3 regions of the Paenibacillus sp. EB106-04-04-XG159 genome follow, and region 2 is predicted to be linked to each of the others. Evidence: predicted binding sites of a transcription regulator. Region 2 holds the regulator's gene; each other region holds the start of a gene.
What was found. Region 2 encodes NrdR, which represses ribonucleotide reductase genes. Its sites were predicted from a motif close to AACACNATATATNGTGTT; they were not measured.
Positions count from the first base shown of each region.

Region 1: a site for NrdR is predicted at 6,989-7,006, ahead of AC3WTP_RS18630 (anaerobic ribonucleoside triphosphate reductase). Genes of this name have one in related genera too.
Region 3: a site for NrdR is predicted at 8,481-8,498, ahead of AC3WTP_RS20320 (adenosylcobalamin-dependent ribonucleoside-diphosphate reductase). Genes of this name have one in related genera too.

Region 1 covers NZ_JBYTDY010000017.1:43,292-54,127, reverse strand. Annotated here, with positions in the region: gene AC3WTP_RS18645 (Ig-like domain-containing protein) at 1-3,208, opposite strand, end outside; gene AC3WTP_RS18640 (AI-2E family transporter) at 3,412-4,482, opposite strand; gene nrdG (anaerobic ribonucleoside-triphosphate reductase activating protein) at 4,548-5,015, opposite strand; gene AC3WTP_RS18630 (anaerobic ribonucleoside triphosphate reductase) at 5,018-6,964, opposite strand; gene AC3WTP_RS18625 (YrzR-like zinc ribbon domain) at 7,129-7,356, opposite strand; gene AC3WTP_RS18620 (PRC-barrel domain-containing protein) at 7,443-7,916, opposite strand; gene AC3WTP_RS18615 (cysteine desulfurase family protein) at 8,078-9,250, opposite strand; gene cymR (cysteine metabolism transcriptional regulator CymR) at 9,282-9,701, opposite strand; gene mnmA (tRNA 2-thiouridine(34) synthase MnmA) at 9,905-10,836, shown strand, end outside.
Region 2 covers NZ_JBYTDY010000016.1:39,966-50,801, reverse strand. Annotated here, with positions in the region: gene polA (DNA polymerase I) at 1-1,134, shown strand, start outside; gene mutM (DNA-formamidopyrimidine glycosylase) at 1,218-2,048, shown strand; gene ytaF (sporulation membrane protein YtaF) at 2,147-2,827, shown strand; gene coaE (dephospho-CoA kinase) at 2,847-3,455, shown strand; gene AC3WTP_RS18095 (lytic transglycosylase domain-containing protein) at 3,464-4,030, shown strand; gene AC3WTP_RS18090 (alpha/beta-type small acid-soluble spore protein) at 4,082-4,300, opposite strand; gene nrdR (transcriptional regulator NrdR) at 4,460-4,939, shown strand; tRNA gene AC3WTP_RS18080 (tRNA-Ala) at 5,953-6,028, shown strand; tRNA gene AC3WTP_RS18075 (tRNA-Lys) at 6,051-6,126, shown strand; gene AC3WTP_RS18070 (SDR family NAD(P)-dependent oxidoreductase) at 6,240-7,178, shown strand; tRNA gene AC3WTP_RS18065 (tRNA-Ala) at 7,220-7,295, shown strand; partial or broken gene AC3WTP_RS18060 (transposase) at 7,624-7,958, opposite strand; gene AC3WTP_RS18055 (SDR family NAD(P)-dependent oxidoreductase) at 8,412-9,176, shown strand; gene AC3WTP_RS18050 (hypothetical protein) at 9,154-9,342, shown strand; gene AC3WTP_RS18045 (DUF8034 domain-containing protein) at 9,540-10,836, shown strand, end outside.
Region 3 covers NZ_JBYTDY010000021.1:46,785-57,620, reverse strand. Annotated here, with positions in the region: gene AC3WTP_RS20360 (ATP-binding protein) at 1-1,001, opposite strand, end outside; gene AC3WTP_RS20355 (hypothetical protein) at 1,453-1,713, opposite strand; gene AC3WTP_RS20350 (divergent polysaccharide deacetylase family protein) at 1,909-2,733, shown strand; gene AC3WTP_RS20345 (N-acetylmuramoyl-L-alanine amidase family protein) at 2,727-3,461, opposite strand; gene AC3WTP_RS20340 (YqzE family protein) at 3,609-3,866, shown strand; gene AC3WTP_RS20335 (hypothetical protein) at 3,957-5,051, opposite strand; gene AC3WTP_RS20330 (YqhG family protein) at 5,256-6,404, opposite strand; gene AC3WTP_RS20325 (DEAD/DEAH box helicase) at 6,452-8,227, opposite strand; gene AC3WTP_RS20320 (adenosylcobalamin-dependent ribonucleoside-diphosphate reductase) at 8,572-10,836, shown strand, end outside.

The DNA of each region.
Region 1 (10,836 bases), on a different contig from region 2:
TGAACTTCGACAATGCCGTGCTGTCGTAAGGCGACTTCTGGCCGGCTGCTTCCACAGCGCGGACCAGCATCACGGCCATCTGCTCACGAGTGATATTATCGTTCGGTCGGAACGTTCCGTCTTCATAGCCGCTGATAATGCCTGCTCGTGAAGCTGCGCCGATGCTCGCCGCCATCGGATGCCAGGAGCCGATGTCACGGTAGCGGTCCGCAGCGTCAGTATCTCCCGGAAGACCGAACGAACGCGCAAGCAAGGTAGCGAACTGGCCGCGAGTCAGCTTATCATTCGGCGCGAAGCGATCGCTCGATACGCCCTCGATGATATACTTCGAGGCAAGCTCTTCGATCGCCGCGCGCGCCCAATGCGAGCTCGTATCCGAGAAGCTGCGCTTGCGCTCCGCGGCTGCGTAGATATCATTGCCGCTGCCGATCAAGCGGAATACGGATGTGCTGCCGCTCTGCTTCAATGTGTTCGGCACATATTGAATGCGGTCGGACGCTTCATCGTAACGGACGACGGTTGACCGATCATCTGTGAGGCTGCTCGTGGTGCGTAAGCGCGCTTCATAGCTAGCAGTGACCGACTTCGTATTAGTCGCGCTAGTATACGCCGACAAGTAGAAGTCAACTGGCGCTGCCTTCATCTGACCTCCTGTCGACCGCACTTCTCTTACAAGCTCAGAACCTTTCGACACAGAGCCCGCGGATTCCAGCTGGATAAGCAGATACACCGTCGAGTTGGAGCTGAAATCTCTCTTGATCTCGCGAATATCTAGGGAATCAAGCGGCAGTGTGTACAGGATATCGCCATAGCGTACCGAGAAACGAGCATTGCTGGATTCTTGACGAATATCGTCCAGCACATTGACCGGTACAGCTACCATCGCTGCCTTCTCAGAGGTTGGAACATTAAACATCAGATGCTTGCTGCCGCCATAGCGCACAGCGTAGCGCAGCGCTTCCTTCAGCTTCGATTCCTGGAGCGTATATTTCTTGATCGATTCTTCAAAGCGAGAGCGTTCGCTGCTTGTATTGGCAGCTGATGTCTCCAGGTAGTACATGCCGTTTTCCAAGAACCAATCATACGGCACTTGCTTAACATCCGCTGGAAGCCCAACGGAGCCGTCTGTCTGATTCGATAAGCCGTAGTCCGCAAAAGTCAGTACCTTGTTCCCGCTCTCATCCTGCAGCGGATTGTTGCCAGGCGCATACGTTAATCTAACGGTTGCGACAGAGCTTACTGCGGACTCAAGGACCAGTGTTACCGTGTCACCGTTTAAAGAGGTCGAGACGATCGATCGGTTCGTGCCATCAACAAACACATAGAAGTTGCCGAGCGGACTCGTGTTGTTAGCCAGCTTCAGCTTCTCCGAGAACTGGAGCGTAATGACCGCATTCTTCACGCTGCCCTGCTTCAGAACAGGAACCGTGCTGTCTGAATTGTTTGCGACAGCTGCAAAGGAGAATGCTGCCGCTCCATTACCGGACAAGTCGGTAAGCCGCGGCTCGCCAGGAACATAGGAGAGCAGCACATTGTCAGAGCTGTTTACCGCGGAATTCAGCGTCAGCACGACCGAATCGTTTATGATCTCCACTTTATCCACGTAGCGGGCAGCATTATTGACGAGCACCGAATAATGGCTGCGCAGCGGAATGCTGTCCGGCTTCAGCGCCTCATTATATTGAATCGTCAATTTATTGCCGCTGACTGTTGATTTCTGATACACGGGCGCTGTTGAATCGTTGCTGCCGCGCGCATAACGATCGCGAAATGCCTGAAGCGGATTGCCTGCTTCATCTTGAAGCGGATATTTGCCTGGTGTATAGTCAACCTTCACCGTCTTATTGGAGGAGATCGACTCGCTCATGACAAACGTTACCTGCGAGCCGCTGTGCTCGATGCGGCGAATGCTCTTCTCCTTGCCGTCTACCCACACCGTAAACTGCTCATCAGCGGATGAGGATACGCTCGCCAGCCGCTCATTGAACTGCAGATAAACACGCGAACTCGAAAACGTCGCATCAATCACCTTCGGAGCGGAAACCTCCATATCATTTTTCACCTGAATACCGGAGATAGCCGCTGCGGCATTGCGATCATTATCCTCAATCACGCGTGTATTCGGCTGAGGTGAATAAATTAACAATACTATCTGGCCTGCAGAAATACCGCTCGTCAGCTCGATATCCACTACATTTCCCGTAACTGCGGTACTCTTCAATGCACGTGCCTCGCCGTTAACGTATACAAGGAAGTTGGTTATTGGCGGTACAGAGCCTTCTCTCAAATTCTCGTTGTATTCAAGTCTAATCTTCTTCGAGGTTTCCATGCGAGCCTGCTGCAGAACAGGTGCGGCAGTATCCGTAGAGGCCTTCACCGTGAACCTCCAGTTGTTCGTATTAGCAAGACCTGCGAATGCCATATGGTCCGCGTCACGGAGCGCATCCTGCGTAACTGTGACACCGTACACTTCACCGCTTCTAAACGTGATATTAGGATTGATATTAATAACCTTCGTACCGCTGCCCGTGATCTGATCAGAAGTAATCGGAATCCGTTCCTCGAGCGTATTGCGTGTTACATTAATGAGCAGGATCTCGCCCGTGTTCTTCCATACCTCTTCATCAAAATGAAGCTGCAGATCCGCATTAGCCGCTACTTGCGTCTCACCATTGGCTGGAACAAGCTTCACTAGCTCAGGTGCCTTCTGAACACCGACAGTCGTGAACCTCCATTGATTCGCGTCATACAGCCCTTGGAATTCTCCTCGATTGCCTACAAATGTTCCATTATCCAATTGAACACTATACGTCTTGCCAGCCTCTAATCTATCGCGCAGCACCCACTCAACATAGCTTCCGTCCACAGAAACTCGTCGGCTGCCTACATCGGTTTGTTCCACTACATTTCCTTTGCTGTCACGAATGATGAGGTTACCTTCGCCTTTACTGACATCTTCACTAAATCTAAAGCTGATCAGCGTATCTGTCGCTACTTGTGTCGCGCCATTGGCCGGGTACATTTTCTCCAACACCGGAGCACGCCGAACCGCATCAGGATCTAATGCAACAACGGTAGATACTTTCCCTGATTTGTCCGCCTTGCCATGATTGGCAGTCATATTGACAGCAGCCTCTGCATACGCCGTCGCAGAAGCAGCCTCCAACATCAGGGTCAAGGCTAATAACAATGCTGTCGTCTTTTTCAAGATTAGCTCCTCCTTCAATTATTGAAATCCAATTCCTCTATATACACCTGACGCTGTGAAGATGAGATAAGTTTCTCTCTTAATCCCAATTTAAGAAAAAAGTTCCTCAGTCGATATGGCGTTATTGACATAAAAAAAGCACCCTTTTACAAAGGGTGACAGATACTCGAAAGAATCGACATGAATCATTATTTATCTTATGGTCATGTCGTCTTTCTCCATATGTAATAAGTAAATATATGCTGCAGCACAACCTTCAACGCGGCAAAAACCGGCACTGCCAGAATCAACCCGATGATACCCGCGATCTCCCCTCCTACGAGCAGGGCAAAGATGATGGCGAGCGGATGCATATGCAGCGTTCGACCTACGATCTGAGGTGAAATAACATTGCCTTCAAGTATTTGACAGATTGTATTGACCACTGCTACGAAGATCATCATCTTGACGGATATCGTGGACGCCACAACGAGCGCGGGCGCTGCGCCAAAGTATGGTCCAAGATAAGGGATAATATTAAATATCGCTACAAACAAAGCCAGCAGGAGTGAATATGGCATACCGATTATGATATACCCGATGTAAGCGAGCACCCCGATAATGACGCATACGATAAACTGCCCGCGAATGTAATTGCCAAGCGCTGTATCAATATCCTTGAACATCATGACCATATGCTTGCGATGACTCTTCGGCACATAGGCGATAACTGACCGCTCAAACACGTCAAAGTCCTTCAATATATAGAAAATGAGAAACGGCACGATCAGCGCAATAAACAGAAAGTTCAGAGTAGCCCCGATATTGTCCATGAATTCGGACATCGCTAAGCCTAAACGCCCCTCCATCGTGTATACCCACTCATATACGCCAGAACGAACGGAGGAAGGAAGCAGCGACGATTGATTAATGCCGTCTATGATATCCTCCGCCTTCGCATTAAGCTGCGGCATCTGGTCGTTTAATTCCTCAAGCTGCTTAATCAGCATCGGAATGATGTTCATCAGAATGACTGTAATCGAAATAATGAACACCGCATAGATAAGCAGCACTGCGATCGTACGCGGCACTTTGCGATCATTCAAAAGTGTAACAATCGGATTCAGCACATACGCTATGATCATCGCAATGAGAAACGGCGCTAGTATCGCCTTCAGAAAGTCATAGACATTTCCGATAACCGGTCGAAGCAGATACAGCATATAGAGAATTACTAGCCCCAGCAGCGTATATATTCCATAGACAAACAAACGATTTTTAAATAGTCGCTCCACCTTTATCCCACACCCCGCGTTCGGACATGCATCACACAGTAGAGTATATGTTAACTATTGAAAAATTAACCCGATTGGTTCGCCTGCTTCATCCTCCAAATTCGTTGATTGCTGCTGCCGCGGAACTCGAGCCCAAGAGACTTATGCTCCAGTTGAAATGGTCCGTCCACCAGCACATCAATCTCCGCGAGCAGATCCAGCATATCCTTATTGCCTATTTGCTGGATCTGCTCCAAGGTATAGCCTGTATACGCCCATATATGGCGTCCGTGCTCACGCAGTATACGAGCCAAGCGCTTCACATACCTGGCCTGCATAAAGGGCTCTCCGCCAGACAGCGTTACATCGGTCAGCGGATTAGACAGCAGCTCCGCTGCCACCTCTTCCACGCTCATGGGCGTTCCCGCGCTGTACGCCCATGACTGCGGATTGTGGCAGCCTGGGCACTGATGAGGGCAGCCGCTGAAGAAGACGACCGAGCGGAGTCCTTCACCGTCCACGACGCTGTCGTGGACGATGGACATGACGCGCAGGCTCATCGATGCTTCACTCGCTCAGCTTCTTCAGCGCGCTTCGCCGAATTCCACTTATCCATGCTGCCGACCAAGTAACCTGTAATGCGGCGAATCCGCTCGATCTGCTCAGAGTCCGCGCCGCAGGCAGGACAAGCATCCTCAATCACCGCTTGATAGCCGCAGCCTCGGCAGCGGTCGATCGGATGATTGATTGAGCCGTAGCCTACACCGTTCGCAGCCATCGCGCGCACGATTCGATCAAGCGCCTGCGGGTTGGAACGGGCGCTGCCATCGAGCTCCACATAAGTGATGTGCCCCGCATTGCACAGCTCGTGAAACGGTCCTTCAATGCGGATCTTATCGTAGGCTCTCGCATTCGCATATACCGGCAGATGGAAGGAATTCGTGTAGTATTCCCGGTCTGTCACTCCCCGAATTGTTCCGAACGCGGCGCGATCCTGCTTCGTAAACTTTCCGGAGAGCCCCTCTGCTGGAGTCGCAATCAGCGAGAAGTTAAGTCCTGTACGCGCGGCGGCTTCATCCATCCGCTGACGCATATGCTTCACGATGCGCATGCCAAGCTGCCGCGCTTCTTCGGATTCACCATGGTGGCTGCCAGTTAGATGCACAAGCGTCTCTGCCAGGCCGATGAAGCCGATGCTTAAAGTGCCCTGCTTCAGCACCTCATGCAGCGTATCATCAGGTTTCAAATCTCTGCTTCCTCTCCAGACACCCTGCTGCATGAGGAAGGAGAAGTCTCCAGCTCGTCGTGATGCCTGGTAGGACATCCGTTCAAGCAATTGTCGCTCCGCTATGTCGATCAGACTATCCAATCGCTGCATAAAATCATTCGTGTTACGAGACAGCAGGCTTAATCGCACAAGATTCAGCGTACTAAAGGACAGGTTGCCTCGACCGATAGCCGTTTCCGCTCCGTTGACATTGCCCATTACCCGTGTACGGCATCCCATGTAGCAGGCTTCGCTCTCGGCTGTTCCATCATTGTACTGTGCGTTGAATGATGCATCTAGAAACGCAAAGTTCGGAAACAACCGTTGTGCGGTCGTTTCAAGCGCAAGCTGGTACAGTTCGTAGTTCGGATCGCAGGGCTCAAAGTTAACCCCCGACTTGACCTTGAAGATCTGAATTGGAAAGATCGGCGTTTCGCCATTGCCTAATCCGCTCTGTGTCGCGAGCAGCAGCTGACGAATGAGAAGGCGTCCTTCGCGAGAAGTATCCGTTCCGTAATTGATCGAGATAAACGGCACCTGACCGCCGCCGCGTGAATGCATCGAATTCGCGTTATGTATGAACGCTTCACAAGCTTGATATACATCTCGTTCTGTAAGTCTCCAAGCTTCTGCTTCTCTATCAAACGTGTCGCCAAGCGGCAGCGAGCTTAGATAAGCCGCGTGCTTGTTGAACGTCTTGCCCACATAAGGCGCCAGATCATAGTCGAACATCGGGAATGCTTGTCCGCCATGCTGCTGATTCTGATTCGCCTGCAATATGATAGAAGCGAGCGCCAATGCGCTCTTAATATCCTGCGGCGCGCGCATATGACCATGTCCCGTATTGAAGCCGCTCCGCAGCAATTGACCGAGAGGAATCTGGCAGCAGGTCGTCGTTCCCGTCGCGTAGAAATCCAGATCATGCGGATACAATAGATTTGCTTCCATCGCTTGACGCGCTTCATCGCTAAGCAGATGGTTGATCGCATACCAACGCGAGCTTTCGCTCGCCATTTTCCCCATGATGCCCATTGGAGAACATCCGTCTACATTCGCATTCTCCCGCATAAGGTCGCGATCTTTTCCATCCAAGATACGATGCAATGAGCCTGATAATTCATGTTCTGGGCTGCTTAGCGTCGTCACTGAGCCTATCTTGATTCTAGGCTGCTGTATATGTAGATGCTGCACGGAATCATGCGGCAGTGCAGGTGCTGTTGAAGTTCTATGTCCCATAATAATCGCCGTCCCTTCTAAATTAACACAATATATAGTATCTACAATTAACAATCAACACAATATGTATTATGTCACAGCCAAAACAAAAAAAGCGCCTATCCCGCTCCGTAGAGCGAGAATGGCGCTTGCGCAGTCCAATTCTATTCCAATTGAACCTGTTGTTAAGATGTTTGTGACTCCGTAAACCCAGGAGACAGCTGTGTGACTGGAGATGCCCAATCGTCACCGAAGAAGAGATCGTCTAACGAACTTAACGTCCCATCTTCCTCCACTTGAAACACCGACATCTTATCACCGTTCACCGATAATTCAATATAACAGCCCCAGCAATAAAATTGATGGGAACCGATCTTGCCAATATCCTTAGAATTGCAATTCGGACATCGCATACTCTCACCATTCCGTCCATCCGCTATAGATTTGAACTGCCGTCAAGCAAAACAGACATCATGGACGTACTTCAGTACCTATCGTGTCAGGTCACGATAATGGCGTCTGCCCCCATAAGGCCTGTCCCTTCGAATTGTATCCTTCCTTCCAGTAGGTCGGACAGCAATCCGTCTGATATTTCCAGTCCTGTTATTGTATTGCCCAATTGAGGCTGAAAATAAACATCTGCCACTCTTCCAAGCTGGCTTCCTTCAGTTGTGATGACTGGCAATTCCTTAATTCGGTGTGGACCTTGCAGGAAGGTTCGAGCTTGGTCTGTCGAGTTTCCCTTCAGCTTATGAACGAGCTCCTTGCTCTTCAGCATAACGGTTTCTTCACCGCACGCGATCACATGCTCCCATGCAACAACAGGTATGGTACGAGAGTATATGGTTCGTCCTTCTAATTCCAGATGAGTAATCTCCCACTGCTCTGACAACCATATATCATTCACTTTGGACAATCGCTTCCCGGTTTCGATGTCATACACCGGAAGGCCAATTAATTCGAGCAACTTCAAGGTCAAGCCTCCTCGTGACTGTACATGATGATTGAACGAGCGAAGATGATCGTCTCTTCCACTCATCAGATATGCCGCGAATTTGCTATGAAGCGAAGTATGCGTCCCATTCGAAGTATGTATCCCATTCCCTGTGTCTGTCCGAACAAGATGTTATCCAGCTAAATTCTTGTACGCACGCGCGCAGCAATGGTTTCTATATGGTTCACAACTGCTTCTGCTTGTTCCTTAGTATTGCCCATTCCGAGACTGAATCGTACTGCGGTGTTCGTCCGTTCTGCAGGAAGCCGCATCGCTTCAAGAACGTGAGACACTTCCAGCGAGCCCGACGTGCAGGCCGAGCCGCTGGATACATGAATTCCGAGCATGTCCAGATTCATGAGCATCGTTTCAGTCGGCACGTCCAGTATACTGACGTTCAATATATGCGGCACGCTGCGATCTCCATCGCCGTTCAGCACGACGCGCTCGCCCAGCAGCGACTTCAACCCGTGCCACAGCGCGGCACGAACTTCTCTAATGTTAGCAAGCCGCGTGTCAAGCGCTTCATAGGCTTGTGCTACAGCTGCGCCAAAGCCAGCGATACCAACAACATTTTCCGTACCGGCACGCCGTTTGCGTTCTTGGCTGCCTCCGAAGATGAGTGGCTCCCACTCCGCCCCATGCCTGCAATACAAAGCGCCGATCCCCTTCGGGCCGTTCACTTTATGCGCAGAGAAGCTGGCGAAGTCGATAGGCAGCTCGTTCAAGCGAAGCTGTTCTATCCCTAACGCTTGCACCGCATCGGTATGCACCAGGATGCCGCGTTCTCGCGCCATGCGGCCGATAGCTTCAATCGGTTGGATCGTGCCTACCTCGTTGTTCGCATACATCACGCTGATCAAGCATGTTTCAGCCTTCACGGCAGCTTCAATGTCCTCGAGACGGACGAAGCCTGTCTGATCTGGCTGCACATAGGTGACCTCAAAGCCTAATCGCTCTGCCTGCTGCGCTGCATGCAGTACAGCATGGTGCTCAATCGCAGTTGTGATCATATGCGGTTTCTTATCGCTGATCCCATCTCGTTGATGCTTCAGCCAGCGTGACCAGAGCACACCGAAGATTGCCGCATTATCGCTTTCGCTGCCTCCGCTCGTAAAGACCAGCTCATTCGGCGCACAGCCCAAGCTCTTAGCGATACTGTCTCGCGCCTGACGCACGAATGCCTTCGCATCACGCCCTGCTCCATGTACACTGGAAGGGTTTCCATACACATCCAAGCTTGAGGCCATCGCTTCGCGCGCTGCCGGGTGCAGCGGTGTTGTAGCGGCGTGGTCCATATATATGCGATTCATTCGTATTCCTCGATTCTATACGATAAAGATATTAAATATAGAACATATAGCTGTCTTGAGCGCCTTCCTCTTTATATTGAATCAGATCAGCTAATGTAGTTGAATCAAGAACTTCAGCAATGCTGTCCCGTATTCGCATCCACAAGTTACGTTTAGCAGGATCATCTTCTTCTGTAAAATCAACGGGAGATATCGGACCTTCCAAGACGCGAATGATCTCGCCCGCGCTTACATGCTCAGGATCTTGAGCAAGTATGTATCCGCCATATGCGCCGCGAATGCTCTTCACAAGTCCGGCGTTGCGCAAAGGAGCAATCAGCTGCTCAAGATAATGCTCTGATAACTGGTTCTTATCCGCTATGCTTTTAAGCGAAGTTGGACCTTCTCCGAAACTGCGCGCAAGCTCCATCATGATGGTCAGACCATAGCGACCTTTTGTGGATATCTTCATAAACACACCTCAATAATTAATGTTAATAAAATTCATGGTATTCCTATATGCCACCAAGTATATCCTATCATATCTACACCCGTTATGGACAATTTCGTCCACGTTTATTCCTGTTCGCCCTCATTTACGCGTTTTATTTTTGTATCTGTACAACGTATGTTACAATACGAATATTATCGAAGAAAGGATTGACGGTGACTCACATGAATAACACACCAGAACAGACACGCGTAGTCGTCGGCATGTCCGGCGGCGTCGATTCGTCCGTCACGGCGCTGCTCTTGAAGCAGCAGGGATATGATGTCATCGGCATCTTCATGAAGAACTGGGATGATACCGATGAGTTCGGACATTGCACTGCTGAAGATGACGCCGAAGATGTGCGCCGTGTCTGTGAACATATAGGTATTCCTTATTATACAGTCAACTTTGAGAAGCAATATTTCGAGAAAGTTTTTGAATATTTCCTAGAAGAATATCGGAACGGCCGAACTCCCAATCCCGATGTCATGTGCAATCGCGAGATCAAGTTCGGGGAGTTTCTCCGCACGGCGCTTGATCTTGGAGCAGAGTATGTCGCGACTGGACACTACGCTCGCGTAATAGAAGAGGATGGCAAGTTCAAGCTGCTGCGTGGAGTTGACAGCAATAAAGATCAGACGTATTTCTTGAATGCGTTGAATCAAGAGCAGTTGTCTCGCGCGATGTTCCCAATCGGACACCTGCCGAAACCGGAAGTGCGCCGAATTGCAGAGGAAGCGGGGCTTGCAACAGCGAAGAAGAAAGACAGCACGGGAGTATGCTTTATCGGTGAGCGCAACTTCAAGCAGTTCCTCAGCCAGTACCTGCCTGCGCAGCCTGGCAATATGGTGGATATCCGAACAGGTGAGATAAAGGGAAAGCACGACGGCCTGATGTACTATACACTAGGTCAACGTCAAGGCTTAGGCATTGGCGGCTCCGGCAACGGTCAGCCATGGTTCGTAGTCGATAAGGACCTGAAGACGAACACCTTGTACGTCGTTCAAGGCGATGATCATCCATGCCTGTATTCGGTCAACCTTGAGGCAGTTGGCATCAACTGGATCGCGGGCGATATGCCGGAAGGACCTATTCGCTGCAGCGCGAAGTTCCG
Region 2 (10,836 bases):
TTAGAGAAGCTCGGTGAGCAGTACTCCGCGCAGATCGAGCAGACGATGACCCGTATCTATGAGCTGGCAGGAACTGAATTCAACATCGGCTCACCGAAGCAATTGGGCGAGATTCTATTCGATAAGCTCGGGTTGCCGGTAGTCAAGAAAACGAAGACTGGATATTCGACTGATGCTGAAGTGCTGGAGAAGCTGGAGCCGTATCATGACATTATTCCGCTCATTCTCCATTACCGCACGATGTCGAAGCTGCAGTCTACCTATATTGAAGGCTTACTGAAGGAGATTCGCAAGGATACAGGGCGAATCCATACTTATTATAGACAAACGATTGCGGCGACCGGCCGTTTAAGCTCGCAATTTCCGAATCTGCAGAATATTCCGATTCGCTTGGAAGAAGGTCGTCTGATTCGACAGGCATTCGTTCCGACTGAAGCAGATTGGAGCATCGTAGCGGCTGACTATTCCCAGATCGAGCTGCGCGTGCTTGCTCATATCTCGGATGATACGAATCTGAAGGAAGCGTTCCTGCACGATATGGACATCCATACGAAGACGGCGATGGACGTATTCGGTGTGGAGGCTTCTCAGGTAGACAGCAACATGCGCCGCCAAGCGAAGGCCGTCAACTTCGGTATCGTTTATGGAATCAGCGATTATGGCTTGTCGCAGAACCTGAACATTACGCGCAAGGATGCGGCGCAGTTTATCGAGCAGTACTTTGCCGCGTTCCAAGGGGTGCGGAAGTTTATGGACGATATCGTGAAGCAGGCGCGTCACGACGGCTTCGTCAAGACGCTGCTCGAGCGCAGACGCTACTTGCCGGAGATCACGGCGTCCAACTTCAATCTGCGTTCCTTCGCCGAACGTACGGCGATGAACACGCCGATTCAAGGCACAGCAGCGGATATAATCAAGCTTGCCATGGTGAAAATGGATGCGAAGCTGAAGGAACTGAACTTGAAGAGCCGTATGCTGCTGCAGGTACACGATGAATTGGTGTTTGAGGTCCCTGCGGATGAAGTAGAACAGATGAAGCGGCTCGTGCCGGAAGTGATGGAGCAGGCGCTCACGCTGGCTGTTCCGCTCAAAGCGGATGTGAGTGTTGGCACGAACTGGTACGAGGCGAAGTAATATTCAACCAATCCGCCCATCCATTGCGGCAATACGTTATAATGGACAGCAAGAGTTAATAGTGGATGTTGAGGTGAACAAGCATGCCGGAATTGCCGGAAGTAGAAACCGTGAAACGAACGCTGAATACGTTAGTAGCGGGCAAGCGAATTGAGCGCGTCACTGTCACGCTGCCGCGAATCATTCAGCGTCCGGCTGAAATAGAATCATTCTGTGCCGCTCTCGAAGGACATACGATTGAACAAGTGGAGCGGCGCGGCAAGTTTTTGATGATTATGCTAGATGGACTCGTGCTCGTATCCCATCTGCGAATGGAAGGACGCTATGGTGTCTATGCTGCGGACGAGCCAGTAGAGAAGCATACACATGTTATTTTTCATTTTGAAGATGGTACAGAGCTGAGATATAAGGATGTTCGCCAATTCGGCACGATGCATCTGTTCGAGCCTGGCGATGAGCTGGTGCTGCCGCCGCTTAACAAGCTCGGAATTGAGCCGCTTGGGGCTGACTTTACGAAGGAGAAGCTTCGAGAAGCGTTGAAGAAACGCCGAAGCTTCATTAAGCCCGTATTGCTCAATCAGCATATTATTGTGGGACTTGGCAATATATATGTAGATGAAGCGTTGTTTCGTTCAGGCATTCATCCCTTGACACCTGCTGATCAGTTAACGGAAGAGCAGGTTGACAAGCTGTATGATGCTATTCGGTCAACTTTACAGGAAGCCGTAGAGGTTGGAGGCTCATCCATCAAGTCTTATGTGAATGGACAAGGCGAGATGGGGATGTTTCAGCACCAGCTGCAGGTATACGGGCGTCAGAATCAGCCATGTGAATCCTGCGGAAGTATGATTGAGAAGACAGTAGTTGGAGGCCGCGGCACGCATACTTGTCCGATATGTCAGCCTAGACCGTAATCAGATGCACCTATTTTCCGATCCGCCCATATGATAACGACATCTAATGAGTCTTGAAAGTGTGCTGTCAGGATTCATGTGGGAGGGGAATGGAGTAGATGATTCCGATTGCATCGATGGTTGTGTTGGCGTTTGCGTTAAGTCTGGACAGCTTTGGTGTCGGGTTGACCTATGGAATTCGCCGTCTGAGATTGCCGTGGATATCCGTTCTTGTTATTGCGTTCTGTTCAGGACTTGTCCTGTACTTATCCATGCAGGTTGGAAGCTGGTTGATGACATGGATATCGCCTGCTTTCGCTAGCAGATGCGGGGCGCTGATCTTGATCGGAATCGGGCTGCTGGCTATTGTTCAGTTCGTGCGATCGTCGAATGCTGGAGAGTTGGAGGAAGGCCATGCAGCTGAGGCCGCTCACTCCGCAGTTGAGACTGATCCGACGCCAGTGCTTCAAGTTCAATTGAGACGATTAGGAATTATTGTTCAGATTCTGCGAACGCCAGCTGCCGCTGATATCGACCGTTCAGGAACGATCAGCGCTTCCGAAGCGGCATGGCTTGGAGCGGCGCTTTCATTAGATGCCTTCGGAGCTGGCATAGGCGCGGCAATGATCGGCTATCCGCCTCTGTGGACGGCCTTGTTCATTGCTATATTCAGCGGTACATTTCTTAAGCTGGGTCTCCAGCTTGGAGCGGTGGTTGCGACGAAATGGAGCTGGATGAGGAGACTATCCTTTCTTCCAGGTTGTGTTCTTATGTTAATGGGTATTCTGAAACTGCTGTAAGCTTAGATGAGGTGAGACGATGAAGCTCGGATTGACCGGAGGAATCGCTTCCGGAAAGAGTACGGTGTCTGCCATGTTCGTGCGTGAAGGCGCGCTCCTCATTGATGCGGATCAGATTGCCAGGGAGATCGTGCTTCCTGGCAGTCCGGCCCTGGCACTCATTGCAGAGCGATTCGGTGAGGACATGCTGCTCCAGGATGGATCACTTAATCGGAAGCGGCTGGGAGAAGTCGTATTTCGAGATGAACAAGAGCGTAAAGCTTTAGAGCAGATCACACATCCTGCTATTCGCAAGAGGATGCTTGAATTGATGGATCAGTATGCAGTTGAACAGCCGGACAAGCTGGTCATTGCAGATATTCCGCTGCTGTATGAGTCCGGGATGGAAGGCATGTTCGATGCCGTGATCGTCGTATACGTACCGCGTGCTATTCAGTTGAAACGACTAATGGAGCGGGATGGATTAACAGCAGAGCAAGCAGAACAGCGTCTCAACGCACAGATGGATATTGAAGAGAAACGTGCTAAAGCGGATTATGTCATTCAGAATGAGACGGAGTTAGAAATAACTCGCCAGCAGGTGAAGCATTTGATTAGACGTCTGAAGAATGAAAAGGTACAGTTATGAGCAATGTAATGAATAAATTACTGCGTAAGCGGTATTTGCTTGTGCTGCTCGTGGGATTATTATTTGTCCTCTTTGTGCAATCGGAATGGCTGGGGCAGTGGATGTATCCAATCCCATATGAGGATACGATCAGGGAGAAGGCGGAAGCCTATCAGGTTGATCCATTGTTAGTCGCATCTGTCATACGGGTAGAGTCGAACTATAAACCTGGACAGGAGTCAAGAAAAGGTGCGATAGGGATGATGCAGCTAATGCCTGACACCGCAACCTGGATTATGGGGCAGATGAAGATGAAGGAGCAGTGGACGTTAGAGCAGCTGAAGTACGAAGCTGAGCCTAATATCATGCTTGGAACGTGGTACCTGAATTCATTAATCAAACAATTCGATAATAACTGGATCGCTGCTGTCGCAGCCTATAACGCGGGACCAGGCAATGTAAGCCAATGGCTTCGTGACGATGTCTGGGATGGGCGGCTGGAAACGGCAAGTCAACAAATACCATTTAACGAAACCCGGTTGTATGTCCAACGTGTGTTCCATTATTATGATAAATATAAGAAAGCCTATGGATAGAAGCAACGGACAAGCAGCTTTCGCCGCTTAGTCCGCTGCTATCCGGAAACTTTATTTGTATTGACCTGCAAGTTGTTGTTCTGCCATTTGAACAAGACGTTTTGTGATGTAACCACCGATCGATCCTGTATCACGTGTCGCCATGTTTCCATAGTAGCCATCTTGTGGGATAGCAATACCGAGTTCTTGTGCGATCTCGAACTTCATTTGCTCGAGTGCGCCAGTTGCTTGAGGAACAACCAAGTTGTTGCTGGAACGGTTCTGGCTCATAATCTATTCACCTCCTTGCCGTTTGTAATTGTATTTTGCGCAAAGTTTCGAAGTTCATTACAGGTAAGGTCTGGGATTTATTGGCGAATAGTATTGGATTGACTGCGTGTACATGCAAGAAGTAACCGTATATATGTTTATGAAAGGAGGACACCCGCGATGAAATGCCCATATTGCGACCACTTTGGCACAAAGGTTCTTGATTCAAGGCCAGCCAATGATAACAAATCCATCCGTCGCCGTCGTGAATGTGAAGAGTGCAGCCGACGATTTACGACGTTTGAGATGGTGGAGGAAACACCTCTTATCGTGATAAAGAAGGACGGAAGCAGAGAAGAGTTCAGCCGTGAGAAGCTGCTGCGCGGTCTAATTCGCGCCTGTGAGAAGCGTCCGGTATCTGTGGAGAGGCTTGAAGCAATTGTGTCTGAGGTAGAGAGGCAATTGAGAACAACTGCGCAAGCGGAAGTTGAGAGCCGAAATATTGGGGAATTAGTGATGGAGCAGCTGTATCCTGTGGATGAAGTGGCGTATGTCCGTTTTGCATCGGTGTACCGTCAGTTTAAAGACATTAACATGTTTATGAAGGAATTGACTGGGCTGTTGTCCAAGCATCCTCTATCCGATATGAATAAGCAATAATGATGCAAGAAGCTTGTCTGCTGCCTGGGAAGGGCTGCGGGTTGGCTTCTTTTGCTGATCATAGGTAGGGCTGATATCGCGAGTCGTCGGAGCGTATTTAAGGGTAAGGGGAAGAAGTGATATTTGTGTGGCTGGTGTTGTAAACGCTTAATCAGAGTGCTATAATGAATTCAAGCAGAAGACGTGAAAGTACTAACCAGCACATCTTCTGTAGAAGCAAGATACGGGCGGTAGGCTTATAGAAGTTATACGAGAACAGGAAGGAGATCTATAATTCAGGTTGTAGAACAGAACTTCTTGAAGTAAAGTATAGCAGTGAGCAGTATTGCATCCGCAAGCAGTAGCATATCGAAGTGAATGGGTTATAAGTTGAAGTGCAAGAGCAACACTCTTAAGCACGTGCCTTTCATTCAAGCAATGAAGCCAACCGCCCAATATCTTTATCATTAAAGCTCTCCTGATGGAGGGCTTATTTATTTGAAGTTGTGGGTGGGAAATGTACATTGAAGGACGGAAATGATTATCTGGTTAATTTTACAATTGATTGTTGCAAACGCTTACATAAAGTAGTATTATAAAGTTGAGCAGAAGAGGCGAAGTTAATTAGAAGCAAGGCTTCTGCGAGAGCAAGAAAAGGGCGGGAGGCTTCAAATAGTTATACAACTTCAAGAAGAGGGACTGTAACTTTAAGTTCTAACTAATCTTCTGGCAAGTGAGTATAACGGCAAGCACAACTGAATAGGCAAGATCAGATCACATTTCTAAATTGGAAAATGAGTTAAAGTGCATTGCAACGCTCATAGGCACGCGCCTTTCTTCCAAGTAATAAGCCAACCGCCCATTTCCTTATGAATCAAGGCTCTCCCACTGGAGGGCTTTTATGTTGTTCATTGGCTTGCTGCAAGGGGTAAGATATCATTAAGTCAATTTTTTCTTGTGTTCATTTTAAGATGGTGCTATACTAGTAAGGCAGTTTACGAACAGTATAATCTTGTAATGAATACTTATCGTATGGGGCCATAGCTCAGCTGGGAGAGCGCTTCGCTGGCAGCGAAGAGGTCAGGGGTTCGATCCCCCTTGGTTCCACCAATCATTCTCTACCTTACATCATGGATCGTTAGCTCAGTTGGTAGAGCACGTGACTCTTAATCATGTGGTCCAGGGTTCGAGTCCCTGACAATCCACCATATCGAACTTAGAGACGGCAGAAATGCCGTTTTTTTTGTTATCTGATGAGATGCAGATGAAGGATGTCTAAAGGTGTTTCTGGTGAAATTTCCTATTGGAGGTCGTGATCGGTATGAAGGATAAGATCGTTATCATTACAGGAGCTAACTCAGGGATAGGTAAAGCTGCGGCTCTAAGATTTGCGATCGAAGGATATCGAGTTATCATGGCATGCCGCAATATGAGAATTAGTGCGGCTGCGCAGCGAGATATCATTCAGGCATCGAACAATACGTATGTAGATCTGTTAGAACTGGACGTATCTTCTTTTGATTCTATCCGTACCTTCTGCTCTAAGGTTAAAGACGCATATCCACACGTAGACATCCTCATCCATAATGCCGCTTACTTAAATCACGGTGAAAAAGAGTATAAACTTAGCCCCGAACATATCGAATTATCTTTTGCTACGAATACATTAGGACCCTATCTATTGACTAATCTACTAGCAGATCATCTAGAACTGTCTCAAGATCCAAGAGTACTCAACGCCTGCACGACCAACATCAAGAATTTCTTCGATCCGAAAAGGACAATCGACTTCGATAACTTGCGCGGTGAATCTCGCAATTCGAGGCCTTATAGCGCCTATAAGATGTACGGTGATTCGAAAATGGCGTTGTTGATCTTAACCTTCAAGATGGCGGAGCAATATAAGGATCGAGGGATTAAAGTCAATGCTCTGCAGATAAACCGTGTCAAATTATCCAAAGAAACGATTAACAAGATGAGTCCATGGTGGAGAGTGCTTGCTATGGCTCAGAATCTTACGAATCCTCTACCGTCTGGAATGGCGGACAATTACTTTCAGATCTGCACCTCAGATCAATTCCGCAATATTACAGGGCAATTAATCAATCATAAACGAGAGATTGTACAGCCATCCACAAGCGAGATAGGCATTACGCAATTGAAAAATATATTTGGTTCGGGGACTTACCCTCAGTATGTGACCAATAGTGATAATGTTGAGAAAATATGGAGTATGTGCAACGAGTTGATTAAGGGTTAGCTATTGATGCACATGTGCAATCGAAGGGAATCTATAGCTTGGGGGCCATAGCTCAGCTGGGAGAGCGCTTCGCTGGCAGCAAAGAGGTCAGGGGTTCGATCCCCCTTGGTTCCACCAAAACGAATTTTAACCACGTCATCGGACGTGGTTTTTTTTGTTGTGGTAGAGCCCCTAGGGGGCGAACCCTGGGGTTCAGTCCGCGCGAAGGAAGTGAAAGAGTTAGCTTCGGAGAACATACTTCAAATGTAGGAGCACGGCGTCTAAGTATAGAGCTGTCGCAGGTTATCATGTATATTATTTATACTCTTTAGCTTTAATAAAGCTCATTAGTATAAATAAACTATTTTTGTCGAAATATAAAAAGAAATTAAAGGGAAAAGTAGGACAAATGAAGAAGTATCTCTAGAATGAAATACCTAGAATATGAGAGAAAATGAGAGGTATAAACGTTGCACATTGCTGATACCGAGTATTTGCCACGATTTCGCTTGATGACACTTACTTTCGTCCTATGATCAGCGCTACTTGCTTTAAAATATCGTTTTCCATCTTAAGACGTTGATTTTCTTTTCGTAACGCAATGAGTTCATTCTCTTCTGCAGAACGATTATCTTTCTCTGAGAAAGATCCTGACTGTTGGTATTGTTTGATCCAACGTTCTAATGCAGAGGGACTCAATTCGTATTCTTCAACAATAGTAGCTCTAGATTTTCCATTCTCGAATAACTGAACCATCTGTCTCTTAAAATCATCTGTAAATGTACGTCTTTGTCTTGGCATAGTAGATCCGCTCCTTGTAGTTTTGTACTATTTCTACTAGCCCTTAATTTTACTGTCCAACTAAGTGTAGCTGATTCGAATAGAAGATGCATTGAAGAAGGTAAAGCATAATATCGATATCTTTCAGGACCAATTCCCACATGTAAGTGTATTTGGTAATGGAGGACGGATATACACACTAAATCTGAATACATAGTGGACATTTGACCATACATATCACTATGTGAATGAGCTAGCGCCAGGTGGCAGAGATGGAGCGCTCCTATCAATCGATGACTCGCCGCACAAGCAACAAGATCATTGAGTCGCGCTGCATGTGTTCAGAGTATGTACTTTTATAAGGAACCCGGGTCATTTATGGGTGATTTGAATAGAGGTTTTCTATAGGAATGTATTTTTTGTTGTATAGACTTTTGGATGAATTTGTATAGTGGAGAGTAGGAGATGGTGGAAATGGCTGAATTTTTGAATAAAGTTGCGATCGTAACGGGGGCTGGAAGCGGAATTGGCAAGGCGATCGCCGAGTCCTTGGCGAAAGAAGGCGCACGCGTCGTCGTATGCGGACGGGATGTGGAGAAGTTGCGACAGGTCGTCGAGGGGATAGAGCGAGATGGAGGCACGGCGTTCTTAGTGCAAGCGGACCAGCTCCTACCTTCCGCGCCGGATATGATCGTAGAGCAGACCGTCAAGACATGGGGCAGAATCGATATCATCATCAACAACGCTGCCCTGGTGTGCAACAAGCCGATCGAAGCAGTCAAGCATGAGGACTGGGACCGCCTCTTCGCGGTTAACGTAAAGTCTGGATTTTTTCTAATTCAGAAGGCTCTGCCGTATTTGAAGGAAACGCGCGGTTCGATCGTCAACATCAGCTCGTTAAACAGCCAGAAAAATATCGCTGGAAATTTCGTTTACGACTCGCTCAAGGCCGCGCTCAATCATCTGACGACAGGACTAGCGCTCGATTTGAATGATACCGGCATTCGCTGCAACGCCTTGCTTCCGGCGGGCATTGCGACGCCATTGCTAAACGAATGGTTTAAACAGTTGATTAAAGATCCCGCCGAGGCCGAAAAGGTTGCCGAATCCGAGAAACTAAGGGCGGATGTGGGATCGCCGCAGCAGGTGGCGGATGCGGCTTTGTATTTATGCAGCGAGAAGGCTTCATGGGTCAACGGGGCGCTTATTCCGTTGCATGGTGGCTTTCAGCTCGGTTAATCCAAATGAAGGATACCTAAAGAGAGAAGAACGAACAACACCAGGCGAAGGCATCGTGATTGACATTCCCGACACGGCGCTGATCCAGACCGGACCGCTCGCGCATGAAGCCCAACTGTTGAGCAGGCAGCAAGGCGACGATTGGAATCACCCGTTGTATTCCTGACGATGACGAATTATTGGGAAACGAATTTCAAGGCGTCGCTGGGCGGCTTCTATGAGTTTCGTTACTTCGTGACATGGAGGCAAAACTGGACGTCCCCCGAGCAGGGATTTCGCAACAGCCATAGCATGAACGCAGAGCTAACGACATTTCGGTTAAGAGGTTAACGAATAGTGGGAAACAGGAAGGAGAACGGCACAATGACTTTATCTCATCTATCGCTTGCGCATGTCCACGCCTCGGAACGGATGGTTACTCCGCAGTGGGCTTTGCAGGAGCAACAGCTTTTTGAAACGTTGAACAAGGCGGCTAAAGAGTTCGTCGAACGGTATACTCATCCCGACGGCTCGTTGATTTGGTTCGAGCAATGGCCGGGTATGGATGGATCCGACGATCCCTATGAAGGGTTTATGAACTTGGCCCTGCTTTATGTACTGGGGGGGAGCAGCGAACTGCACGAGGTGTCCCGCAGAATATGGGATGGCATCACTTGGCAGTGGACGGAATACGGACAAGTGCACCGGGAATTCGACGCTTATTACGACTGGATGCATCATGGCGAAGGATATTTGTATTTGTATTTCCTCGGGTTGGCGGGACCAGCCACGCTTAAAGACCGCCAGCGAGCGAAAAACTTCGCGGCCATGTACACTGGAGACGATCCGGATGCGCCGAACTATGATAAAGAGCTTAAGCTGATTCGGTCGCCGCTGACTGGCAGCCGCGGCCCCCGCTTTGTAGTGACGGAAGAAGATTGGAGTACGCACCGAGGCATCCTCGACGATTATTTGGCTCCGTACGAAGATATTCCCAGTGTGAATTTCGAGAGCGGCAAGTGTGCCTGGTCCAATGATGTAGTGTACAAACACTTGATCGAGATGATGAACGATCGGATGAACCGCGGCGACGTGCCGCTGAATTTGAACGCGACGAGTTTGATTACGCACGCCTTCATGTTTTCCGGAGATGAAAGCATGAAAAAATGGGTGATCGAATACGTAGAGGTGTGGAAGGAAAGGGCGCGGTTAAACGGCGGCATCATTCCCGACAATGTCGGACTGTCCGGACAGATCGGGGAATACAACGACGGCAAATGGTGGGGAGGCTACTACGGTTGGCGCTGGCCGCATGGTTTTATGACGATCATCGAGCCGATCACGAATGCGTGCATGAACACGGTATTACTGTCCGGAGACATGAACGGGCTCGATCTGGCAAGGGAGCAGCTTGATCGCAATTGGGAGCTGCGCAAAGAGTATGAAGGGAAGCAGGTCGTCCCGTATAAGCATTTCGATAGCGGCTGGACGGATTACCGTGAGGCGCAGTCGAGATACCCGATCTATTTATGGATGACGTCGATGGCTGATGAAGACTTGGAACGCATCGAACGCATTCCCAAAGACCATGATTGGAACGAAGTAATCGTGCCCGCATTCTCCGGCAAAGACCCGAAGACTGGTAGGGAAACGAAACACTACATCGGTAATACGCAGCCGT
Region 3 (10,836 bases), on a different contig from region 2:
AGTGATTGAGTCGCTTGAGGCTTAGACAGAATCAGCAGTTCATTTACAATCAATTCAATCCGCTTCAGCTCAGAATCAATAATTTCAAAGTAACGAGGTTCATGCCGCTGTGATGAACTGATCAGCTTGATAAATCCATTGATAGAAGTCAGCGGATTGCGTATCTCATGGGCTATGCCTGCCGCTAATTGTCCAGCGATCGACAGCTTCTCAGACTGCATCAGCCGCTCTTCATCGCGTTTTCGATCCGTGATATCTCGAAACACACCGACCACGGCTCTTTCCTCTTTATAATTGACATGAAGCGAGAATCCATCGACGTATTTCTGTTCTCCATCCAGACAATTGATAAGGTAAGTGACAGCGCCGGTCTTCTCTGCGTCGCGATATTTTCGCCTTCTGTCTGACAGATGCTTATGGTAAGTGCGATCTACTATGCTGTCCGTACTCAATCCTAATACGTGCTCAAGTGTAGCGGCTCCAATCAAGCGGAGTCCTGCTCGGTTGACATACTGAATGACCCCTTCGCGAGTAATAAGCACGGAGAAAGGCAGGTCTTCCAGCAGCTGCTGGAATGACTCTTCAGACTTAGCGAGCCTCTCCTTTGACGCAAGAAGCAAGGAGTGGAGCTGCTTCAGGTCTGATCGTTCTTGGTATTGAGCGAGAATCGAGTGAGGCACCGCATTTTCATTTTGCAATATCGAAAGGGTTATATCTATAGGGATGTCATCACCGGTAGGAGAGACATAATGCTGTCGGAGCTTTACCTGGTTCGTATCATGAGACATTAAGATCTGACTATGCTGCACGATCTCGTCTATATGATTCCGGTATATTCCGTCATAAGAGGTCTTAGAGGCTAGTTCCATCTCTTCACATGCAAACAGATCACACAATGCGCGGTTTGCCTTAAGCAATGTTCCATCTAATGAAAATAACGCCATACCAATAACGGCATGATCGAAGGCTGAGCTGCAACCATGTTCAAGGTAGAGATGCACGGGAAACCCCCTTTCATTCATCAATGAAAGCACATGATAAAATATGGAATATTTAATCATATTATAAGCATCTCTATCCGTATCATCAATGGTAACCATTATGTTTTCATATGATTCTGTACAGTCAGTTCACAATCTCAGTCTTTCTTCCATATGCTGCGGTCGTCAACTCGATCTCGAAGGAAGATCATTTTCATATGTGAAAAAATCGTGAACGGGGTGCATCTGGCACTGGGGGACAGCGAGTGGAGGGTGACTTAGAGCGTTTTATGGCTATGCGGGAGCGGGTCTCCTTCAGCCTTGATACACTTCTTTGGGTATATCCCACTTATGGAACGATGTATGAGATGATGAAGTTCGGACACAATAACAATATACTCAGACGAAAAATCCCCTTGAACTGACCTGGAATATATTTCAGGACGTTTCAGGGGGATTTGTCATAATCACTTTATTGCTTCTGCCAGTCCATCTCTTCTAGTTGTTCGTCAATGGCTTCGACATAGCTGTCAAAGCATGAACAGAAGAAATCTTTGCGGCATATCGGGCAGGGCTTCGTCAACAGGCGAGTAATCGACTTCGTGCCGTTATTGTCGATGATGCGAAGTTGTGTACCGTCTTGAAGGGTGACAACTATCTGTCCCAAGGTCATATTGCGGTCTAGGTTGGCTTCGGATAGTCTCTTATGTTTCACGATCGGTTGATAAGACATCGTCATAATCACCTTCATTCTACAAATTTTGCGCACTTAACATCTTAGGGCTTTTGCTGTAGCTTGTCAATTCCAACTGACATATTATTATGCGATTGCATGATGATACCTAATGTTGGTGCATATTAAAGGGTAGATTCATTCCAATAAGCTGTCCCAGAATATTAGTTGAAGAAGGCGAGTCTTATGAAAATGATGAAAGTATTTCGACAACGAACGACCAGATGCTTCGTGATCATGATCTTATGCATGGTGTTGACATCAGGCTTGTGGGGACCTATCCATCCAGTGTTGGCAAATCCTGAGCGATCCATTCCTGATCACAATAAACAAGTTGCGATCGTAATTGATGACTTTGGCAATCGGATGGTTGGAACAGACAAGATGCTTCAACTGCCAGTGAAAATTACGGTAGCTGTCATGCCGTTCATGCCAACGACGAAAGAGGATGCTGAAGCAGCGCATCGCTATGGACACGATGTTATCGTACATATGCCAATGGAGCCAATGCAAGCCCATCCGAAATGGCTCGGACCGGGAGCGATCATGGTTAATCAATCCGATGCAGAAGTAGAAGCTAGGGTCAGACAAGCGATTGACAATGTCCCGCACGCTGTCGGGATGAATAACCATATGGGTTCCAAAGCAACAGCTGATAAACGAATTATGCGCATTGTATTGAAGGTTTGTAAAGAGAAAGGTTTGTTCTTTCTCGACAGTCGTACCAACTATCGCTCCGTTATAGGTGAGGTGGGAAAAGAGCTGGGTGTGCCTGTCATTAACAATCATCTATTTCTAGATGATAAAGTGACGGAAGCGCATGTTTCAAAACAATGGTCGAAGGTCATGCAGCTGTTGAACAAACAGAATCCCTTTGTCGTGATCGGCCATGTGGGAGTAGGCGGTGCTAAGACTTCCGCGGTGCTGCATCGTGTCCTTCCTTCCGCCCAACAGCATATTCAGTTCGTTCGTGTATCTGAATTGAAGGATAATCCGCCGCCTCCATTGTATACTCAATGAAATAGCAACAGATAATGTTCCAATGCATCACATATTTGCTGTGCAATTGCAGCTTGTCCACGCGAGGAAGTCAGCAGCTCACGGTCGTTCGGATTGCTAATAAAGCCAGTTTCGACAATGACAGCGGGCTGCTTCACTTTCCGCAGCAAATAGTAGGTATTGCCTATTTCAGTTGCATGTGAAGCTTGCTTGCCATACAAGGCATTCAGATGCTGCTGAATCGTGGCAGCTAATAAACGGCTGCGTCCTTCCTCTTGATGCAGCACGACTGCGCCGCGGGTGTTCTTATTTTTACCCCAATTGACATGGATACTGACATATATACTTACCGGCAATTCTTCACTTAGCTGATACCGTTGAGCGAGATCTCGGAGGTGCCGTGAACGCGTAACTGACCAACGATTATCTTCGCTTAAGGCATAATCGCCTGTTCGATTAAGGACTGTGGGAATACCCTTGCTCTTCAGAAGTAAATACAGCTTCTGTCCGATAGCCAAGTTGATGTGTTTTTCTAATATATCCTGATAGCTAGTTCCACCGTCGATGCCGCCGTGGCCTGCATCAATTAGGATGAGTGGCTTAGTGAACAGTTGGGTGTCCGAATTTGACGGATCGCCATCATGTTGCTCCAGTTGAGCCGAATCTGCTGCAGCCGCGGCTGGAAGCAATCCAATATCCATTAAGCACAGGCATATTATTAGTAAGAATATTGTTCTGTGCATCTTCATGGATCGCACCTCATTTCCGATACTGACTTCAATAATAGCCTGCACAAGCCAAGCTTTCGACATGCTATAGGTTTACTGGAAACGTGTTTAAAAGGGGGGACAGTCGTTCACAATAGTAGTAAATCAATCAATGATGAGGTGTGTATGATGAGCAAGAGCAAACGTGATGATCTGATTAAATACATTACACAGCAAGTAATCACATATATGGAAACGCCAAAGGCAGCTCGCAAAGAACAAAAGGTGCGCAAGAAGGAGCAATGGTCTGTTCGCTGGTTTGGAGTCATGCCATTAAGCATGAAGATGACAGCGGGACGGATTGGACAAGCTGGCAAGCCTATGAAGCATGTGATTATACGTATCACAGACCGTATGCGCAATCGCAAATGGACCAAAATGACCTAAATGAGAAAATCGCCCAGCATCATGCCGCGCAGTCATGCGCAGGTTAATGGAGGGCGATTTTTTTATGTTGGAAGGGGGTGACATAGAAAGCTAAGGAACAAGTGGGCGAACTGGAGACAGATAGCCTTGTTGAAGAAGACTCTTGTCGGATACATATCGCACGCTCTCTCCGCCTGGCGGCTGTACAGCTATGTATCGCATATCAGCATCAGTGGAGTAGTTACTGGTATCTTTCCAGACTTGATCGCCTACAACCGCGTAAGGAAAGTTCATCGCTGTATCGAATGTGCCGCTGTTTTCCACTCGCTGAACGTATACAAGCTGCTTCGAATTCTTAACGGGCTGCCATTGCTTCAGCATAAGCTGCGCAGTCTCACCCTCCAACCTGCGGGTTCCATCCATCCAACCGATCTGATCATAAGGATCGAATGCCTGAAGCTTAGAAGGCGCTTGCGCTGTAAGTGAACAGCCATCAGTCTGAATGAGTACGTTATCAGCGGGGATGCTGCTGCTTGCGCTGAGCTTAGCTGTCACCAAAGGATTCTTCTTCATCCATTGACCGTTCTGTGTCGGCAGTATCTCGCCTGATTGAGCATCTATCCACTGTACGGCTGATTCCTGCTCAAGCTTCCATACCGTTAACAATGGTTGCACGTAATATGGGGTAACGATAACCGGCTTCTGATCGTCCAAGCCCAAAGAAGCTAAAGCGTTGTCCAGCGTATGCTGCGCAAAAGGATAGTTATCGCCTGTACCGTATTCCGTTAGAGAATAATCACCGTTTTCCGTCGCATGGATGATGAGATAGCCAAGCGATTTGTTCTTTTGCGATGTGATGTGAACGATCCAGCCGTGGGTTCCTGGACCAAGCGGCTGAATGTTCGTCGTTGCATATTTCCAAGAGGTAAAGGGCTCATGCTGTGATAAAGCTTGGATTGCATCTTTTACAGCTTGCTGGATGCCTGTTGCAGAGGACTTCGGACGGACCTGAGCGCTTGCTGGAACGATATCGAGCTTATTGCTAACCAATTGCTTAGGCACCGAGGCATGCGACGGCTTATTCGATTGTTTCCAGGAGTCGTTTCCTGCAATGATCAGATAGGAGATCCCGGCAGACAGCGTTGACGTTAATACGGCTGCCGAGACGATTTGAATCAACGGCTTCATCCATTTCGAGCGGTTCATTTCTACCTCACCTCTACCTCAACCGACATTTTAATATAGCTATGTCCCAAAATAATCCATTTCACTCATTGTATGGGACAAGCCTTTAAAAGACTGTCACTTTAGGGGATGAGAGGAACAAAATATTCATTCTATTTTTGCCGTAATGTGGCGCAATTGCTCATAACACACGACAACAAGTGGATTCGAGCTGGCTGTACACCTTTAGGAAGGGAGCAATTCATCTCCGAAGGGAAGATGAACGATAGCTGTGTTAATCAGCTGAACGACAATTCGAGGCTCAAGCTGCCAGCGAATCTCCTTCTGCCGCATCTCATATTGCTCACGCAGCGTAAGTTGAGACGGCTTGACAGCTTCCGGTTCGTCCTCAGCTGACGTTGGTTCGTTCTTAACCGCTTGTGTTCGTTTTCCTGTAGAAGCAGGTGCCGGCTTTTTCTGTTCCTGCTCTTGTCCTTGTTCTTGTTCCAACAGCGGCTCGTAGTAGGAGGCTAGCCTCGCCATTTCGTCCTCCAATCGCTCACTTGCGTCAATTGCCCAATCAATATCATAAGGCTCAATCTGGATTCTGACTGCTTGCTCGACGATATCCACGAGCTGTTCGATCGAATACCGCCACGTCATCGTATGGACATGCGGCGGCAGCTTAGGAGTCATTTCACGTTGCATCAGCCGTTCCATGAAGCGGTCGAGTACTCGACCGGAGACACATGAGATGCCGAAGGAATGGATCTCCTCACGTTTCAAGTCGCAGGCAAATTCAAGCTTTAGATTGATCAGCAGCCACGGCTCGTATGCTTTGGACAGCCGTGTACCGCGTGCGGCGGGCGCTGGAGAGCTTGCAGAGGTTTGCTGGTCAAACAGCATGTGGAAGCGGCCGTGCTCGCGCGCGGCCTGCATGAGTTGCTCCAAGCGTCGGCTTCCGTAATTGACGTCTTCTCGAGGTATGCGTCCGATGCCGCCGCCTCCTCCTGTAAATGCAGGAGCCACACCAAAGTAACGATGCAGGATGGAGTCTGGCGGAGCATCTTGAGCAGGTGACTCTTGATCAGGCGCCTGTGCGGCTTCTACGGCCTGTGACGGCATGGGAGGAGCCGCAGCGGGTGAAGTGACATAACTGATAGGACCGCGCTCTACAGGCATGGCAGCAGGCTCAAAAACGAAGGTGAAACGCATCGTTTCTGCTTCTGCTCCTGTACGGTCCACAAAGCCCCAGTAATACGGGCGGTTGGTCAAAGCCCGGTCCGCCTGCTCAGAGAGCTTGACGGTGACGTAGACGGGTGTCTTTTCGATAATGTGACACCCCGTCGCTTCAAGATATCGCATAACGAAGCTCGTGACCTGCTCAGTGTTCATTCTGTACTGCCTCCTCATCATTGCGGCTGTTGGCCCTGTCGTATCGGTTAAGCTTCTGCTTGAGTTCCAAATCGGTTAATTAACGCTTGCAGGGCGTTGTCGTCCCCTTCCGCATTCACCTCTTCATGAAGCTCAGTCCGTATCGAATTCAAGGAATGTCCCAGCGAGTGCAGCTGAGCCTGAATATCGTCCTCGTTATCCGCTTCGAGCAGGATGCGGGAAAGGCTCTTCTCGAAGCTGTTCTGCTGCTCGAATCGCTCCAGAATCATATCCAATCTACCAATTACCATTTCAAACATATTGATTTTTTCGTGAAGCAGATTTAGAATATGTTCTTCGATTGTTCCTTGCGTAGACAAGTTGTAGATCTTGACGTCTTGGGTCTGACCGAGCCGGTGAACGCGTCCTATACGCTGTTCTACTCGCATCGGATTCCACGGCAGATCGAAGTTTATCATATGGTGGCAGAATTGAAGATTGATGCCTTCACCGCCGGCTTCTGTAGCGATCATCACTTGAGCGCGTCCGCGGAACAGGTCCATCATCCAATCCTTCTTGCCGCGATTCATACCGCCGCGATAGGGAACCGCAATGAGACCATGCTTGCGAAAATATTGCAGCAGATACTCTTGTGTCGCGCGATACTCGGTAAATAGAATCACTTTCTCGTTCATATCGCGGACCAGCTCGATCGCGGCTTCCGCTTTCGTATTCGCCGTGATGCTCTTGATCAAGTCAACCAGATCCCAGATCCGATCGCGGATAGGCGAATCCTCGGGCAGCTTCTTCGATAGGTTGACGAGTGTGAGAAATACAGCATCTCGGCTGGAGCACACTTCACGCTGCAGCGTAATGAGTGAGAAGGCGCTGCCTACATCCGCGCCGCCCGTTCGATACTGGTCGCGGATGAAGGAAGTTACACCTTGGTATAAGGCTTGTTCCTCCGGCGACAGCGTTAACGGAATATTTTTCACGATGCGCTTGGTAAACTGAACACCGCCTTCTCCGCGCCGATTGCGGATCATGATCTTGGACAGCTCATGCTGCAGGTCGGATTCATTCTTGGGCACGCGTTTCTCCGCTACGAAGTTGGCGCTGAATTCTCCTTGTCCGCCAAGCTGCCCAGGCTTGAGCAGGGTGATAAGATTGTACAGCTCATTCATGTCGTTCTGTACAGGTGTGGCGGTGAGCAGCAAGCAGTACTTTTTCCGCAGCTGAGTAATGAATTGGTAGTTAGTCGTCTTGCGATTTTTTAATTTGTGAGCTTCGTCAATAATTAGCATGTCGTACTCCTGCTCGAGCAGGATGGAGCGGTGTGGTTCGCGCTTTGCCGTATCCATAGAGGCTACCACGATGTCTGACTGCCACTGGTATGCCTTCTTCTGTGCGATGGCGGGGATGCCGAATTTATGATTCAGCTCACGTACCCATTGAAGCACAAGAGAAGCCGGAACGAGAATAAGCGCGCGTTTGACGAGCCCGCGGATCATATATTCCTTGACGACGAGGCCTGCTTCTATCGTTTTGCCAAGGCCGACCTCATCCGCCAATATCGCGCGTCCGCGCATCTCATGCAGAACCTTCTGTGCGGTATCTATTTGATGAGGAAGAGGCTCTACTTGGCTGAGATGGGTTAAGCACTGCAATTCGTCGAAACGGTGAATGACTTTGGCTTGCTCCGCTTCATATGCGAGCTGGAACAATGTCCAATCGTCCCACGGGCCATTGCGGTCAATACGGGCTTGCATCTCTTCAAGCCAACTGCGGTCAAATTGGAAGGGGATGCGCTCATCAGTAAAATTGTTAGTTGTGTTATAATTCATGTTTCAGACCTCCCTCCACATGGTTGTACAGTGTATTTGTAGTTTGGGGAATGTTGGACGGGTCTATACACAGCTAAACACAGGTCTTTCTAACAGAGAAGCTATTCTAACGAAGTGTCAAATTGCCAATGTGTTAAAATAACGAGATTCATAGAGAAAATAAAAGCTTGACCTGAATCTTGAGCAGTTCTTCGATGAAATTACACGATTAACCATTAGAGTTTCTATATGTAGTATAGTAAAATGATTTTCGCACACAATATATTGTGGTGTTTACATACATTAGTGTTAAATCTACACAGTGTGCGAGTTGTTGAAATAGATGAATCGGGAGGTTGTTTTCTTTGAAAACGGTGCGTAAACAACAACGTTTGGAAGGTTTAAGCGAAAAAATATTTCTAGATCGTTACGCTTGGAAAGATGCGGATACGAACAATACTAAGGTTGGAGATGTCGTACTGGTATTGACGAAAGACGATCCGAAGTTTCCTGCGAAGGAAGTTGGGGAAGTAGTGGAAAGAAATGGACGGAATGTATCCGTTAAGCTGCGCAACGGCGAAATCGTGCAGTCCACAACTGAAAAATTGACCCTTACGATCGAGAAAACCCCGGAAGAAATGTGGGATCGCTTAGCCTCCGCGATGGCATCAGTAGAAACAACCGCAGAGAAGCAGCTCGAATGGACAGAGAATTTCCGCTATGTGCTTGATGACTGGAAGCTCGTTCCTGGCGGCCGCATTGCTGCTGGCGCAGGAGCAAGCGAAGAGTTGACATTGTTCAACTGCTACGTTATTCCTTCACCTAAGGATAGCCGCGGCGGTATAATGGAGACCTTGTCTGAGATGACTGAAATTATGGCTCGCGGCGGCGGCGTTGGCATCAACCTGTCTTCTTTGCGTCCACGCAGAGCGATTGTAAAGGGTGTAAACGGCTCTTCCAGCGGTGCTGTATCCTGGGGTGGGTTGTTCAGCTATACGACCGGTTTAATCGAGCAGGGCGGCAGCAGACGCGGTGCGCTCATGCTGATGATGAATGACTGGCATCCTGACGTGATGGACTTCATCACTGTCAAGCAGACGATGGGACAAGTAACGAATGCGAACTTGTCTGTGTGCGTCAGCAACGCCTTTATGAAGGCTGTGAAGGAAGATCTGGATTGGGAATTTGTGTTCCCGGATACGACAGATCCAGAGTACGATGAGCTGTGGGACGGCGACCTCGACAAGTGGAAGCAGATGGGTAAAGAAGTTATCCATTATCGTACAGTAAAAGCTCGCGAGATCTGGAATATCATTATTGAATCCGCTTGGAAATCGGCTGAGCCGGGCGTAGTGTTTATGGAATACTACAATCAGATGTCGAACAGCTGGTACTTCAACCCGATCATTTGCACGAATCCGTGCGGTGAGCAAGGGCTTCCAGGCTGGGGCGTTTGTAACCTGTCCGCTCTTAATCTATCTAAGTTCTATGATGAAGAGAATCATGATGTGGCATGGGATGAACTCGCGAAAGTTACGCGCTACTCGGTGCGCTTCTTGGATAATGTAATCGACAAGACTCCATATCATTTTGAAGAAAATAAACAAAATCAACAAACAGAACGCCGTGTCGGTCTCGGATCGATGGGTCTTGCTGAATTGATGATTAAGCTTAACATTCGATACGGAAGCCCGGAATCATTAGAATTCCTTGATAAATTATATGGCTTTATCGCTCGTGAATCTTATCTGGCATCTTCTGAGATCGCTGCTGAGAAGGGCTCCTTCAAGGCATTTGACGGAGAGAAGTTCCTGCAGAGCGGCTTTATGAAAAATATCGTGGAGACGTACCCTGAAGTGGGTGAAGCTATCCGCGCTCAAGGTATTCGCAACGTAACCGTAATTACACAGGCGCCTACAGGTTCCACAGGAACGATGGTTGGAACTTCAACAGGAATCGAGCCTTACTTCGCCTTCAAGTTCTACCGTCAGAGCCGTCTAGGCTTCGATGAGCAGTTTGTGCCGATTGCGCAAGAATGGCTTGACGCACATCCAGGTGAAGAGCTGCCGGATTACTTCGTGACTGCGATGAGCTTGTCCGCTGAGGATCATATCCGCGCGCAAGCTGCGATCCAACGCTGGGTTGACAGCTCGATCTCGAAGACAGCCAACTGTCCGAATGACTTCACAGTTGAAGATACGAAGCGCTTGTATGAGCTGGCATTCGATCTTGGCTGTAAAGGGGTAACGATCTACCGTGACGGCAGCCGCGATGTACAAGTGTTGACGACAGAGAACAAGGACGAGAAGAAGGAAGAGGCAGTAGAGCAAGGCAAGGCTGAAGCAGCAGTTGCTGCTGCGCCAGCTCCAGCAGCTCCATCTGTGCCGGCAGCGACTGGCCACGGCAGCAGCTACATGCGCCGTCCGCAAGTGCTCCGCGGGGCAACCTATAAGATCAATACGCCATTCGGCATGGCATATATTACGATTAACGATTATGATCACACACCAGCTGAGATCTTCCTGAACGTTGGTAAGGCTGGTTCTGATGTATTTGCAATGGCGGAAGCGCTCGGCCGCGTATGCTCCTTATTCCTGCGCTATGGCGATCATGGCAACAAGGTTGAGCTC